DNA from 3 places in the Pseudoduganella sp. R-34 genome. Region 3 is predicted to be linked to each of the others. Evidence: predicted binding sites of a transcription regulator. Region 3 holds the regulator's gene; each other region holds the start of a gene.
The links. Region 3 encodes sigma-54, which starts transcription at its own class of promoters, with help from an activator protein. Its sites were predicted from a motif close to TGGCANGNAANCTGCTTT; they were not measured.
Positions count from the first base shown of each region.

Region 1: glnA (type I glutamate--ammonia ligase) is a predicted target of sigma-54. The motif match lies at 2,010-2,027, and genes of this name have one in related genera.
Region 2: ACN9MW_RS02185 (PEP-CTERM sorting domain-containing protein) is a predicted target of sigma-54. The motif match lies at 2,860-2,877, and genes of this name have one in related genera.

Region 1 is NZ_CP184572.1:1,805,820-1,810,880, forward strand. It holds gene ACN9MW_RS08440 (TonB-dependent receptor plug domain-containing protein) at 1-1,322, shown strand, start outside; gene ACN9MW_RS08445 (rhodanese-like domain-containing protein) at 1,413-1,874, opposite strand; gene glnA (type I glutamate--ammonia ligase) at 2,092-3,507, shown strand; gene ACN9MW_RS08455 (DUF4124 domain-containing protein) at 3,607-4,092, shown strand; gene glnL (nitrogen regulation protein NR(II)) at 4,089-5,061, shown strand, end outside.
Region 2 is NZ_CP184572.1:451,115-456,175, forward strand. It holds gene ACN9MW_RS02175 (DUF6265 family protein) at 1-89, opposite strand, end outside; gene ettA (energy-dependent translational throttle protein EttA) at 276-1,943, opposite strand; gene ACN9MW_RS02185 (PEP-CTERM sorting domain-containing protein) at 2,048-2,830, opposite strand; gene rarD (EamA family transporter RarD) at 2,984-3,859, opposite strand; gene ACN9MW_RS02195 (potassium transporter Kup) at 3,992-5,061, shown strand, end outside.
Region 3 is NZ_CP184572.1:935,599-940,659, forward strand. It holds gene lptC (LPS export ABC transporter periplasmic protein LptC) at 1-288, shown strand, start outside; gene lptA (lipopolysaccharide transport periplasmic protein LptA) at 302-862, shown strand; gene lptB (LPS export ABC transporter ATP-binding protein) at 865-1,620, shown strand; gene ACN9MW_RS04400 (RNA polymerase factor sigma-54) at 1,630-3,126, shown strand; gene hpf (ribosome hibernation-promoting factor, HPF/YfiA family) at 3,199-3,558, shown strand; gene ACN9MW_RS04410 (enoyl-CoA hydratase/isomerase family protein) at 3,634-4,719, shown strand; gene ACN9MW_RS04415 (Lrp/AsnC family transcriptional regulator) at 4,716-5,061, shown strand, end outside.

The sequences.
Region 1 (5,061 bases), 870 kb from region 3:
CTGTCTTCGATGCAGGCGGTTTCAAGTACGACCAGCTCACCTTGAACCTGTCTGGCGTGCGGCAGTACGAAGTAGGCCTGTCGTCGCCGCTCAATGTGGCCGTTGGCGCGGAAGCGCGTCGCGAAGGCTACGCACTGCATGCAGGCGAGCCTGACTCCTGGCGTAACGGTGGAGTGACGCTGCCGCCGCTGCCGCCGCCGGCGGCGCAAACGCCACGGCCTACGGCTTCCGGTTCGCAGGTCTTCCCAGGCTTCCGTCCGAGTGATGAATCGGATGCCAACCGCAAGGCCTACTCGGTATATGTCGACGTGGAAGCGAACCTGACGCAGAACCTGTTGGCATCGGCCGCAGTGCGCGGCGAGCATTACACGGACTTCGGCAACAACTGGTCGGGCAAGCTGGCGGCCCGCTACAACTTCTCGCCATCGTTTGCACTGCGCGGTTCGGCGCAAAATGGTTTCCGCGCACCGTCGCCGCAGCAGCAGTTCTTTACCTCCACGGCGACCAACTTCGTTGGCGGCGTGCCATACGACATCACCACCTTCAAGCCTAGTGATCCGGCTGCAGTGGCGCTGGGCGCCAAGCCGCTCGATGCCGAAAAGTCGACCAACTTCTCGCTGGGCGCGGTCGGCAAGATGGGCAAGGCCAGCCTGACGGTGGATGCGTTCCAGATCAAGATCCGTGACCGCATCGTGTTGTCTGAGAACCTGCTGCAGGACAATGTGCGGAACTACCTGACATCGCTGGGCTTCATCGGCATCGGCGGCGGGCGCTTCTTCATCAACGGCGTGAACACGACGACGCGCGGCGTGGACGTGGTGGCCAACTATCCATGGAATGCAGGCAACGTGGGCAAGTTCGACTTCACTCTGGCGGGCAATTACACCAAGACCGAAGTGACCAAGGTGCCGGTGACTGCGCAATTGGCCGCGCTGAATCCTGCGCCCCCGCTGTTCGACCGCGTGAACGTGCTGACCTTTGAACATGGCACGCCGCAGACCAAGTTCACGGCCAGCGTGAACCATACGCTGGGCAACTGGAGTGGCACCTTCCGCGCCACGCGCTACGGCAAGGTGTTGCAACCGGATGCGAATCCGGCACGCGATCACTGGATGACGCCGAAGACTTTGGTTGACGTGGAAGGGCGCTACAAGATCACGCAGCGCCTGACTGCAGCGCTGGGTGCGGAGAACCTGTTCGACCAGTATCCGGATCCGTATCCAGCGTTGTTGAATGGCACCGGCAATGCGCCATATTCCAATTACTCGCCGTTTGGCCGCTCGGGGCGCTTTGTCTATGCACGTTTGAACTACGCGCTTTAACCCAGAAGCCGCGGATCGGATAGGCGGCAGTTACACCGGAGAGATGATGGGCATCGGCGATATTGAACTATCCCGATGCCCATTTAATTCTTACGCGCCCGCCCAGGGCAGGCCTGCCTTGCACCAGCCGCCCACGTTCTTGCGGTGGCCTTCGGCATCCTTGTCGCCTTCGAAGCCTTCCAGGATGTCGTAGCACTGGGTGTAGCCGGCCTCGGTCGCCGCCTTGGCCGCATGGCGCGAACGCACGCCAGAACGGCACAGGAACACAATCACTGTGTCCTTGCCAGGCACCGCCGCCGCCAACTGGCCCAGGAAGTCAGGATTGGGCGTCCCGCCCGGATAGACGTTCCACTGCGCCGCATGATGCTGCTCGGCCGGAATCGCCACGCGCCCCACCCAATCGCGCTCGGCATTGGTCCGCACATCGACCAGGCGCACATGCGGATCGCATTTCAGCAGCTCGTATGCCTCATGCGGGGTCACCGCACCGGCATAGGGCAGGGAAGTGTCGCGTTTGCGTGCACGGTCGAGGATTTCGGCGGTGGAACTCATGGTTTTTCCTTTATGATGACTGCACCACAACGATGCATTTGCTTCAATTGGTGCAAATATGCACCACAGTGGTGCGGTAATCGGCAGATGCACCCGCATGGTGCGCCTTTTGCGTGTTGGTAGCATGGAATTGGCTGGCATGATACCTGCTTAATGTACCACCAGCGTTCGCCGCACCCAAGTGGTCGCGGCAGTTTTTTCACTTAGGAGATATGTAATGGCACTGACCGCCGCAGACGTTCTGAAGATGGTACAAGAGCACGAAGTCAAGTTCGTGGACTTCCGTTTCGCCGATACCCGTGGCAAGGAACAGCACGTAACCGTGCCTGTGTCCCATTTCGACATCGACAAATTTGAATCGGGCCACGCTTTCGACGGTTCTTCCATCGCCGGCTGGAAAGGCATTGAAGCTTCCGACATGATCCTGCTGCCGGATCCTGCGACCGCCAACATCGACCCATTCTTCGAAGAAACCACCCTGTTCATGCAGTGCGACGTGATCGAACCGTCGGACGGCAAGGGTTACGACCGCGACCCGCGCTCCATCGCCAAGCGCGCTGAAGCCTACCTGAAATCCTCCGGCCTGGGCGACACCGCCTACTTCGGCCCAGAGCCAGAATTCTTCATCTTCGACTCCGTGAAGTGGAAGATCGACATGTCCGGCGCCATGGTCAAGATCGACTCCGACGAAGCTTCGTGGTCGACCGACAAGGACATCGACGGCGGCAACTCCGGCCACCGTCCAACCGTGAAGGGCGGCTACTTCCCAGTGCCTCCAGTCGACTCCTTCCAGGACATGCGCTCCGAAATGTGCCTGATCCTGGAATCGATGGGCATCCCGGTCGAAGTGCACCACCACGAAGTGGCCGGCGCCGGCCAGAACGAAATCGGCACCAAGTTCTCGACCCTGGTCGAGCGCGCCGACTGGACCCAGAACCTGAAATACGTAGTGTGGAACGTTGCCCACTCCTACGGCAAGACCGCTACCTTCATGCCTAAGCCAGTGGTTGGCGACAACGGCTCGGGCATGCACGTGCACCAGTCGATCTGGAAAGACGGCAAGAACCTGTTCGCCGGCGACGGCTATGCCGGCCTGTCCGACTTCGCGCTGTACTACATCGGCGGCATCATCAAGCACGCCAAGGCACTGAACGCGATCACCAACCCAGGCACCAACTCGTACAAGCGCCTGGTGCCAGGCTACGAAGCTCCAGTGAAACTGGCTTACTCCGCACGTAACCGTTCGGCTTCGATCCGTATTCCACACGTGGCCAATCCAAAAGGCCGCCGCATCGAAACCCGCTTCCCGGACCCGCTGGCCAACCCATACCTGTGCTTCGCTGCACTGATGATGGCCGGCCTGGACGGCGTGCAGAACAAGATCCACCCAGGCGAAGCAGCGTCCAAGGACCTGTACCACCTGCCACCGGAAGAAGATGCACTGATCCCAACCGTCTGCGCATCCCTGGAAGAAGCCCTGGATCACCTGAACAAGGACCGTGAGTTCCTGACCCGCGGCGGCGTGTTCACCGATTCGATGATCGATGCCTACATCGAACTGAAGATGACCGAAGTGACCCGCATGCGCCAGACCACTCACCCGGTCGAGTTCGACATGTACTACTCCCTGTAATCAGGGGACGATTGTCGGAATTAACCGGCAGTCAACAAAAACGCGAGGCCAGCAGCTTGCTTTCCTCGCGTTTTTTTTCGGATGTTGTATAGTCGGGGCATGAACACTCGCACTCTCGTATTACATGGGCTGGCGTTGCTGGCCGTGAGTGGCGCAGCGCAGGCGCAGCAAATTTTTCTCTGCGTGGATGCCGATGGCCGCAAGGAACTGACCGATACCCGCAAGGGGAAGAATTGCAAGACGCTGGACCTGCCGGGCGCCACCATTCCCGCGCCGGGCGGCGCGCGCCGCGGCTCGACGCCGTCCGCACCTGCCATAGCGCCAGCCAACTTCCCGCGCGTGGAAAGCTCGGAGCAGAAAGCCCGCGATGCGGACCGCCGCGCCATCCTGACCGATGAGCTCAACACCGAAAACCGTAAGCTGGCGGATTTGCGCAAGGAATTCAACAACGGCGAACCTGAACGCCGGGCCGACGAGCGCAACGCCGCCAAGTACCAGGAGCGCGTAACTGGCCTGAAGGACAGCATCGCGCGTGCGGAATCGAACGTGGAAGCGCTGAAGCGCGAGCTTGCCAATATAAAATGACCCCAGACAGCCCTGCCAGCATCCGGCCCGCTGAACTGGCAGGGCTGGACCTGCTGGCATCGGCCGTTGTCATCGTCGATGGCGGCGGCCATATCCTGTACCTCAACGCGGCTGGCGAAAACCTGCTGGAATCGTCGCTGAAAGCCCTGGCGCGCCAGCCGCTGGGCGGCCTGTTTGCAGCGCCGCTGGAGCTTGAGAACATCATCGCGCAGGCGCGCGAGCACAAATTCTCCGACGTACGGCAAGAGCTGGTGCTGGAACGCAGCGGGCGTGAAGCGCTGCACGTGCACATCATCGCCAGCGCGCTGGACGAGCCGGATGGCGCCGTGATGATCGAGCTGCGCGAGATCGTGCAGCAGATGAAGCAGGACCGCGAAGAACGCCTGATGGACCAGAGCCAGGTCAACAAGGAGCTGATCCGCAACCTGGCGCACGAAATCAAGAACCCGCTGGGCGGCATCCGCGGCGCTGCCCAACTGCTGGAAATGGAACTGCCGCCGCTGCACCTGACGCAGCTGCGCGAATACACCCAGGTCATCATCAAGGAAGCGGACCGCCTGCAAACGCTGGTGGACCGCCTGCTGGCGCCGCACCGCCGGCCGCACATCGTGGGCGACGTCAATATCCACGAAGTGCTGGAGCGGGTGCGCAGCCTGATCCTGGCCGAATTCCCGGTCGGGCTCACCATCCGCCGCGACTACGACGCTTCCTTGCCCGAATTCCGCGGCGACAAGGAGCAGTTGATCCAGACGGTCCTGAACATCGCCCACAATGCCGCGCAAGCGCTGGCGGCGCGCATCGAGCAGGGCGATGCCGAGATCATTTTCCGCACCCGTGTGGCGCGCCAGATGACGCTGGCGAAGGTGCGTTATCAGCTGGCATTAGATTTGCATATCATCGATAACGGACCGGGCATCCCGCCCCAGATCCGCGACCGCATTTTCTACCCGCTGGTGTCGGGCAGGGATG
Region 2 (5,061 bases), 480 kb from region 3:
GCTAGCCAGGACAGCTTGTCGATGGGGGCCTCGTGCGCAATGGCGCCGGCACTGGCTAACACCAGGCCACAAAGGAATTGTTTGCGCATGTTGGCCTCCTTTTAAACCGGTAAACCGGGGTCTGACCCGCAGGGTCAGACCCCGAATGATCTTGCGGCTAATGGGGTTGGTTCGAGGTCTTTGATGTTCGACGAAGATCAAAGGCGCCCAACCCAATCCGTGGCGTCGGAATTGACTGGGTCTGACCCTGTGGGGCAGACCCAGGTTTACCGGTTTTAGCCATGCAGCGGCTTATAACGAATACGCTTTGGCTTCGCGCCTTCCTCGCCCAAACGTTTCTTCTTGTCGGCTTCGTATTCCTGGTAGTTACCCGCAAAGAAAGTCACCTGGGAATCGCCTTCAAAGGCCAGGATGTGGGTGGCGATACGGTCCAGGAACCAGCGATCGTGGGAAATCACCATCACGGAACCGGCGAACTCCAGCAGCGCATCTTCCAGCGCACGCAGGGTTTCGACGTCCAGGTCGTTGGACGGTTCGTCCAGCAGCAGCACGTTGCCGCCCATCAGCAGGGTCTTGGCCAGGTGCAGTCGGCCACGCTCACCGCCGGACAGGTTGCCGACGATCTTCTGCTGGTCCGACCCCTTGAAGTTGAAGCGGCCCACATACGCGCGCGATGGCATTTCGAAACGGCCCACGCTGAGGATGTCGGCGCCGCCGGACACCGCCTCGAATACGGTCTTGTCGTTGTCCAGCTTGTCGCGGCTCTGGTCCACCAGCGAAATCTTGGCGGTCTTGCCGATCGCCACTTCGCCGCTGTCCGGTTGCTCGATACCGGCAATCATCTTGAACAGGGTCGACTTACCAGCACCGTTCGGGCCGATGATGCCGACAATGGCGCCCGGCGGGATGATGAAGGACAGGTTGTCGATCAGCAAGCGGTCGCCAAACGATTTGCTGACGTTCTTGAATTCGATCACATCGTTGCCCAAGCGTTCGGCCACAGGAATGAAGATCTCCTGGGTCTCGTTACGCTTCTGGTACTCGAATTCGCTCAGTTCATTGAAGCGCGCCATGCGGGCCTTGGACTTGGCCTGGCGTGCCTTCGGGTTCTGGCGCGACCATTCCAGTTCTTTCTGCAGCGCCTTCTGGCGCGCGGATTCGGTGGCTTCTTCTTGCTTCAGGCGGGCCTGTTTCTGGTCCAGCCAGGAAGAGTAATTGCCCTTCCAAGGGATGCCGTGGCCGCGGTCCAGTTCCAGGATCCATTCGGCAGCATTGTCCAGGAAGTAGCGATCGTGGGTGATGCCAACCACGGTGCCAGGGAAGCGCACCAGGAATTGCTCCAGCCATTCCACAGATTCGGCATCCAGGTGGTTGGTCGGCTCGTCGAGCAGCAGCATGTCCGGCTTGGACAGCAGCAGCTTGCACAGCGCCACGCGGCGCTTTTCACCGCCGGACAGCACGCCGATCTTCTGGTCCCATGGCGGCAGGCGCAGCGCGTCGGCGGCCATTTCCAGTTGGAGGTTCAGGTTGCCGCCGTCGGCAGCAGCGATGATCGATTCCAGGCGTTCCTGTTCCTTGGCCAGCGCGTCGAAGTCCGCATCCGGTTCGGCATACGCGGCGTACACGGCTTCCAGCAGTGCTTGCGCGTTGAAGGCTTCACCCAGGCCGGATTCCACTTCCTGGCGCACGGTTTTTTCAGGATCGAGTTGCGGTTCCTGTGGCAGGTAGCCGATGTTCAGGCCAGGCATCGGGCGCGCTTCGCCCTGGATGTCGGTGTCGATGCCTGCCATGATTTTCAGCAGGGACGATTTGCCGGAGCCGTTCAGGCCCAGCACGCCAATCTTGGCGCCTGGGAAGAAGGACAGCGAAATGTCCTTCAGAATCTGACGTTTCGGTGGGACGATTTTGCCCACGCGGTTCATGGTATAGACGTAATTGGCCACGGTATGAGTTCTTGTCGGTTCGTAAAGGCGCTAGTTTAGCGCATTGTGATGGCGCATAAAAAAAGACCCGGCAAGTGCCGGGTCCTTTTGGGGCAGCTGCTTGCTTATGCTTTGCGCCGGCGTACCGTTGCCAGCGCGGCCAGGCCCAGGCCAGTCAGCAGCAGGCTGGTTGGCACAGGCACTTGCGCAGGCGGCACAGCGTCCTGCGCTACGAAGTCCAGGCGCACGTCGGTCAGGTTGAATTGTCCCAGCATGGAATTCACGGAAAAGTTGAGGATGCCGTCTGCCGCCAGGTCGTTCAAGGCCAGGGAGTCCAGGCTCAGTTGCACCACCAGGTCGCCGCCCAGCGAATCGTAATGACTGATGAACTGGTTGTACCAGCGGTTGTAGCCGCCATTTTCGCTGCCCGTCTGCTTTTTGATGTCTTCGATCTTGCCGCTGTCGGTGTCGAAAGCACTTTGATCGTTGGCCGAGCCGGTCGCGGAGGCGCCACCGGTCGTGACCTTCATCTCGTCGGCGATGGCGTCGCTATAGTTGGTGTTGAATTGCTTGATGTGGAAGTTGTCGGTGACGACCTTGCATTTGCCCTTGTTGCAGTCCGTCGTTTCGCGATTCTCCGAGTAATTCAGGTTCGTCACGGACGAACCGACGATGTCGAAGTCGGCGGAGGAGAAACCGGACACGGTCAGCACGCCGGAGCTGATCGAAGCGCTGGACAGGCTCTTGCCAGCCAACAGGCTATTTACGTCGATCTTCAGGTTCTGGCTCTGGCCAGTCGTCAGGTACTGATTAAACGAAAATGCGGACGACAACGGCATTGTTTCAGCTTGCACAGATGCTGCACAGAACAGGGCTGCGATGCCCGCCAGAAACTTTTTGCTAACCATTATTGCTCTCCCGAAGTGTTACTGGGAATTAAGCAATTGTCGTGCCCGCGTGCAACGGACTTTCCCTAGGTCATTGATTCGATTACGGAAAAGTCAATTGAGTGACAGTAATTATGATTTCCGCAGAACCAACGCTGTAAAATTTTCCGACACTCAATTCGCCTTTCTGTTGATCAACCAGCTCTCCAGCATATAGATCGCCAGCGCACTCCAGATGAACAGGAAACCGACCAGCCTGGTCGAGGAAAACGCTTCGTGGAAGACCCAGACGCCCAGCAGCATTTGCAGCGATGGCGACATATATTGGAGCATGCCGAGCACCGACATCGGAATGCGCCGCGCACCGGCGGCGAACAGCAGCAGCGGGATCGCCGTTGTCGGGCCTGCGGCTGCCAGCAGCCAGCGTGTGCTGTCCGATTCGGCATTCAGGAAGACGCTCTGGCCGTGGTACACCAGCCAACCGAGGTAAGCCACTGCCAGCGGGAACAGGATCAGGGTTTCGAAAGACAGTCCTTCCAGCGCCGCCAGCGCCGCAGTCTTGCGCAGCAACCCATAAGCGCCAAAGCTCAGGGCCAGCACCAGCGCGATATATGGCACCTGGCCAGCCTGCCAGGTCAGCCAGGCCACCCCGGTGGCGGCAACACCGATGGCAATCCACTGGCCACGACGCAGTTTTTCCTTCAGCACCAGCATGCCCAGCAGCACATTCACCAGCGGGTTGATGAAGTAGCCCAGGCTGGCATCGACCACATGGCCATTGTTCACTGCCCAGATATACACGAACCAGTTTGCGCTCAGCAGGAAAGCGCTGGCCAGGAAACTGCCCACGACTTTGGGCTGGCGCAGCACTTGCGGCAGCCATTTCCATTGCCGCCGTACCGCCAGTACGAGCATCAGGAACAGCAGCGACCAGGCCATGCGATGCGCCAGGATTTCGGACGCCGGCACATTCTTAATTGCGTGAAAATATAGCGGGAACAGGCCCCAGGACAGGAAAGCGCCTGCGGCGTACAGCATGCCGGTATTCATGAGAGCGATGATTTTCTATGCGTAAAGATGGAAAATAGCATATCCGTCAGGTTTTCACCGGCGGCGTAAAAAACTTGCAAAAGGCCCATAACTGGCCTATTGTGCGATGCACCAAAACCAATTTTGGGTGAAATCTTGTCACAACATAAGAAAAGCAGCGTAGCTGCATTGACATTGGCCGCCATTGGCATTGTCTACGGCGATATCGGTACCAGCCCCCTCTATACTCTCAAAACCATTTTCGACCCCACCCACGGGCTTCCCCTGAACCAGGAGAATCTGCTGGGCATCGTCTCGCTCATCTTCTGGGGCCTGACGATGATTGTCTCCCTCAAATATGTCAGCCTGATGTTGCGCGCGGATAACCGTGGCGAGGGCGGCATCATGGCCTTGATGGCCCTGGCCCTGAATTCGGTGCACAAGGCTGCGCCCAAATGGCACTTCCCCCTGCTGCTGATCGGCACCTTTGGCGCCACCATGTTCTATGGCGATAGCGTGATTACGCCTGCGATCTCGGTGCTGTCGGCCATCGAAGGCCTGGAGGTGGCAGCGCCCGGGCTGGAAAAATACGTGGTCCCGCTGACCATCGTCGTATTGGTAAGCCTGTACGCGGTGCAGCGCCACGGCACGGCCGGTATCGGACGCTTCTTCGGTCCGATCATGGCACTCTGGTTTGCGGCGCTGGCGGCGATGGGCGTCATCAATATCATCAAGGAGCCGGCGATCCTGGGGGCATTGAACCCTGTGCATGCCTTCACCTTCCTGTTCTCGCATGGCATGGTGGCGTTCGTTGCCTTGGGCGCCGTAGTGCTGGCGTTCACTGGCGCGGAAGCGCTGTACGCCGACATGGGGCACTTCGGCAAGAAGCCGATCCGCCTGGCCTGGTTCCTGATCTGCTTCCCGGCACTGGCGCTGAACTACCTTGGCCAGGGTGCGCTGCTGATCAAGGATCCGTCTGCGATTACCAATCCATTCTTCAACCAGCTCGGTAGCTGGAGCGTGATTCCGCTGGTGATCCTGTCGACGGCGGCCACCGTGATCGCGTCGCAGGCGACCATTTCCGGCACCTTCTCGATGACCAAACAGGCCATTGCGCTGGGCATGCTGCCGCGCATGCGCATCCAGCACACCTCGGAAAGCGAGATGGGCCAGATCTACATCCCAGTGGTGAACTGGCTGCAGTTGATTGTCGTGCTGATTGC
Region 3 (5,061 bases):
GTGGCGAATACGGCGCGCGTGGACGACGCCAACAGCCGCGTCACCCTGAACGGCAGCGTGACGATCGACCGCGCGGCATCGCCGCAATCGCAACTGCTGCACCTGGAATCGGACAAGCTGGTGATCTTCCCGGACGAAGACCGCATGGAAACCGATCATCCGGTGAAGCTGCGGCTGGGGGATACGACTGCTGCGGCCAACAGCATGCGCGCCAATAATGCGACGCGCGAAATGCACCTGGCCGGCAACGGCACGCTGCAGATTCCGCCCAAGGCCGCGGACCAATAACTGAGGAATGAACATGAAACGACTACTCTTGTCGGCAGCCTTGCTGCTGGGAGTCGCCGCTCCGGCGCTGGCCGAGAAAGCCGACTCCTACAAGCCGACCAACATCAGCTACGGCTCGATGGACATCGACGACGTCAAGCAGGTCACCATCCTGCTGGGCGGCGTCAAGCTGACCCGCGGCACCCTGACCATGACGGCCGAGCGCGCCTACGTCAAGCAGACGCCGGAGGGCTTCCAGCAAGTGACGCTGTTTGGCGACGGCAAGAAAGCCACCTTCCGCCAGAAGCGCGACGGCGCCGGCGACCAGTGGGTGGAAGGCGATGCCGACCGCATCGAGTATGAGGAACAGGTTGAACTGGTGAAGATGTTCAACAAGGCCACCATCCGCCGCCTGGAAGGCGGCAAGCAGAACGATGAAGTGCAGGGTGAGTTCATTTCTTACGACAGCCGCAAGGAATTTTTCAGCGTGCGCAATTCGGCCAGCGGGGAGAGCAAGCCCGGCGGCGGTCGCGGCACCATGGTGATCCAGCCGACCCGTACCGAACCCCCAGCGACGCCGACGGAGAAGAAGTAAGCATGCAAGCAAATAACTGCGCCAGCACGCTGGTCGTGCGCGGCCTCCAGAAAACCTATGGCAAGCGCCAGGTGGTGCACGACGTTTCGCTGCAAGTCGATTGCGGTGAAGTGGTCGGCCTGCTCGGTCCCAACGGTGCCGGCAAGACTACCTCTTTCTACATGATCGTCGGCCTGGTGGCTTCCGATGCAGGCACCATCGATATCGGCGGCACCGACGTGTCGAGCCTGCCGATCCACAAGCGCGCCACGCTGGGCCTGTCCTACCTGCCGCAGGAAGCTTCGGTGTTCCGCAAGCTGACGGTGGAAGAAAACATCCGTGCCGTGCTGGAACTGCAGAAGGTGGACGGCAAGCCTCTGCCCAAGGCGGAAATCAAGCAGCGCCTGGAATCGCTGCTGGCCGACTTGCAAATCGAGAAGCTGCGCGAGAACCCGGCCCTGTCGCTGTCGGGTGGCGAGCGCCGCCGCGTGGAAATTGCGCGCGCCCTGGCCACCAACCCGCGCTTCGTGCTGCTGGACGAACCGTTTGCCGGCGTGGATCCGATCGCCGTGATCGAAATCCAACGTATTGTGCGTTTCCTGAAGGAGCGCAATATCGGTGTGCTGATCACCGACCATAATGTGCGTGAGACCCTCGGCATTTGCGACCGCGCCTACATCATCAACCAGGGCGCCGTGCTGGCCTCGGGCCGCCCGGACGACATCATTGCCAACGAATCCGTTCGCCGCGTCTACCTCGGCGAACACTTCCGCATGTAAACGAAGGCCATGAAACAAACACTGCAACTGCGAACCTCGCAACACCTGGCGCTGACGCCGCAGCTGCAACAATCCATCCGCCTGCTGCAGCTGTCCACGCTGGAGCTGCACCAGGAGTTGGAACAGCTGCTTGGCGACAATCCCATGCTGGAGCGCCTTGACGACCCGCTCGACCACTCGGTACGGCTGCTGGCCGATGGCGCCATCAGCCAGGGCAACGGCAATGGCACCGAAGCTCCCGCCACGCCTTCGGCTGAAGGCCCGCAAGGCGAGGGCGGCGAAGCCCCGGCCGCTGCCGGCGAAAGCGATACCTATGAAGGCGGCGACCATGAAGCCGGCAACGGCAGCGACGACGCCGACTGGAGCGCCAGCGCCGGCAGCAAATCCGCCGACGACGAAGACAGCCGCCCGCAACTGGAAGCTTCCGGCTGCACGCTGCGCGAACACCTGCTCGAGCAGATGCGCGTCACCGTGCAGGAGCCGCGCGACCGCGCGCTGATGGAACTGATCATCGATGCGCTGGACGAGAACGGCTACCTGGAAGAGCCGCTGGAAGAAATCCACGAGCGCCTGCCGCCCGAGCTGGAAATCGAACTGGACGACCTGCGCTGCAGCCTGGTGCTGCTGCAAAGCTTCGATCCGCCCGGCGTCGCCGCACGCAATGCCTCCGAATGCCTGGCGCTGCAGATCAGGCGCATGCCCGGCGTGCCGCTGGTGACGCGCCGCATGGCGCTGACCATCGTCGAGAAGCACCTGACCTGGTTCGCCCAGCGCGAGTTCACCAAGCTGAAGAAAGCGCTCGACTGCGACGATGAAGACTTGCGCGAAGCACAGTGCGTGATCCGCCAGTGCAACCCGCATCCGGGCGCCGAATTTGCGTCAGGCGAGTCAGACTACGTGGTGCCGGACGTGATCGTGAAAAAGGGCCGCGGCGGCTGGATCGTCACCCTGAACAACGACGTGGTGCCGCGCCTGCGCGTGAACGCGCTGTATGCCAACCTGCTCAAGCAAGGCAAGAGCGAGTCGCAGATGAATGGCCAGCTGCAGGAGGCCAAGTGGTTGATCAAGAATATGCGCCAGCGCTTCGACACGATCCTGCGCGTCGCGGAAGCGATAGTAGAAAGACAAAAGAACTTTTTCAGTCATGGCGCAGTGGCCATGAGACCCCTTGTGTTGCGTGAAATTGCTGATACACTGGGACTACACGAGAGCACTATTTCTCGCGTAACAACTCAAAAATATATGCTCACCCCGCATGGCATGTTTGAGTTGAAATATTTCTTTGGTAGCCACGTCGCGACCGAAGCCGGGGGGGAGGCTTCCTCGACTGCGATACGGGCACTGATCGTGCAATTGACAGGAGCAGAAGACCCGAAAAATCCTTTATCCGACAGTAAGATTGCGGACATGCTGGGTGAACAAGGCATGGTGATTGCGCGACGGACTGTTGCCAAATATCGAGAAGCGTTGAAGATCCCTCCAGTTAGCCTCCGCAAATCGTTGTAGTGCAGTGCATGGGTTCCTCTGTGCGTTTCGGCGTGCACGAACTCGAGAGCGACATCATCTTTAGGAGTGTGTATGAATCTCACCATCAGTGGACATCATGTCGAAGTGACCCCAGCCATTCGCGAGTACGTGCAGAACAAGCTGGAACGAGTCAAGCGCCATTTCGATCAAGTAATCGATATTGCTGTCATCCTGACTGTAGATAACCTCACCGAGAAAGAGAAACGCCAGAAAGCCGAAATCAACCTGCGCATGTCTGGCAAAACTGTTTACGTCGAAAGCCTGTCGCAAGACCTTTACGCCGCCATCGATACCCTGATTGATAAACTGGATCGCCAGGTCATGAAATACAAGGACCGTGTGCAGAACCACAGTCATGCGGCCATCAAGCATTTCCCGGATACGTATGAGGCACCACCCACCGCCATGTAAAGGACTGGCCGTGCAGCACACCAAAGGGCGCAATTGGCGCCCTTTTTTGCGACCAGTGTGCGTTAGAATATTTGCATGAGCGAACACGTACACACCCAACTCTCCAACGGTACCGGCTTCATCACGCTGGACCGCCCCAAGACCCTCAATTCACTGTCCCTCGACATGGTGCGCGCGATGACGCAGGCGCTGCTGGCATGGCGCGACGATGCGTCGGTGGCGGCGGTCGTGGTGCGCAGCAGCAGCGAACGCGCGCTGTGCGCAGGCGGCGATATCCGCTTCTTCCACGACGTCGGCCGCGGCAATACGCAAGGCGGCAGCGCGCTGCTGGAAGACTTCTTCACCGAAGAATATGCGCTGAACCATTTAATCCATTTCTACCCCAAGCCTTATGTGGCGCTGATGGATGGCGTGGTGATGGGCGGCGGCATGGGCATCGCGCAGGGCGGGCCGGAGTGCGGCGTGCGCATCGTCACGGGCCGTACCAGGATGGCGATGCCCGAGGTGAACATCGGCCTGTTTCCCGACGTGGGCAGCAGTCACTTCCTGTCGCATGCGCCGGGCCAGCTTGGCATGTGGCTCGGCCTCACCGGGCTGACGGTCGGCGCCGCGGATGCGCTCTACCTCGACCTGGCTGACTACTTCGTGCCGGAAACTGAACTGGCCGGACTGGCCAAGCTGTTCGAGTCGACGCCCGGCAAATCGTTGCGCGATGCTGTCGCGGTCTTTGCCTGCCCGCACAACGCCTTCGCCGGCGACAGCGAACTGGAAGCGCAGCGTGCCCTGATCGATCAGCATTTCTCGGCGGGCTCGGTACCCGCCATCATGGATTCGCTGCGAGGCGACAGCACGCCTTTCGCGCAGAAATCGCTGAAGGCAATGGAATTGCGCTCGCCGCTGATGATGAGCGTGACCCACGAGCTGCTGAAGCGCGGCGCGTCGCTGGGCGTGTCCGACTGCTTGCGCATGGAGCGCAACCTGGTGCGCCGCAACTTCGAACACGGCGAGATTTTCGAGGGCGTACGCGCCCTGGTGATCGACAAGGACAACCAGCCGCAGTGGAATCCCGCAACGCTGGCCGAAGTGACGCCCGCCATGGTGGAGCGCTTCTTCGAACCATGCTGGCCGGCCTGGGCGCACCCCTTGCGCCACCTCGCATGAGGGATCTGGACCGGATCGACCGGGGCATCCTGAATATCCTGCAAGAAGATGCCAGCACGCCGTTGCGCGAGATCGCGGAGCGCGTGCATTCGTCGGTCGCGACCTGCCAGCGCCGCATCGAAAGGCTGCGCAACGACGGCGTGCTGGTCAAGGCTGTCGCGCTGGTTGACCGCGCGCTTGCCGGGCGGCCCCTGACGGTATTCGTGTCGGTCGAACTGGAGAAGCAGAATACCGACATCCTCAAGCAGTTCGAGCACCGCATGCGTTCCGAGCCCGAGGTGATGTCCTGCTACGAAGTGGCCGGCGAGTTCGACTTCCACCTGATCGTCACGGTGGAGTCGA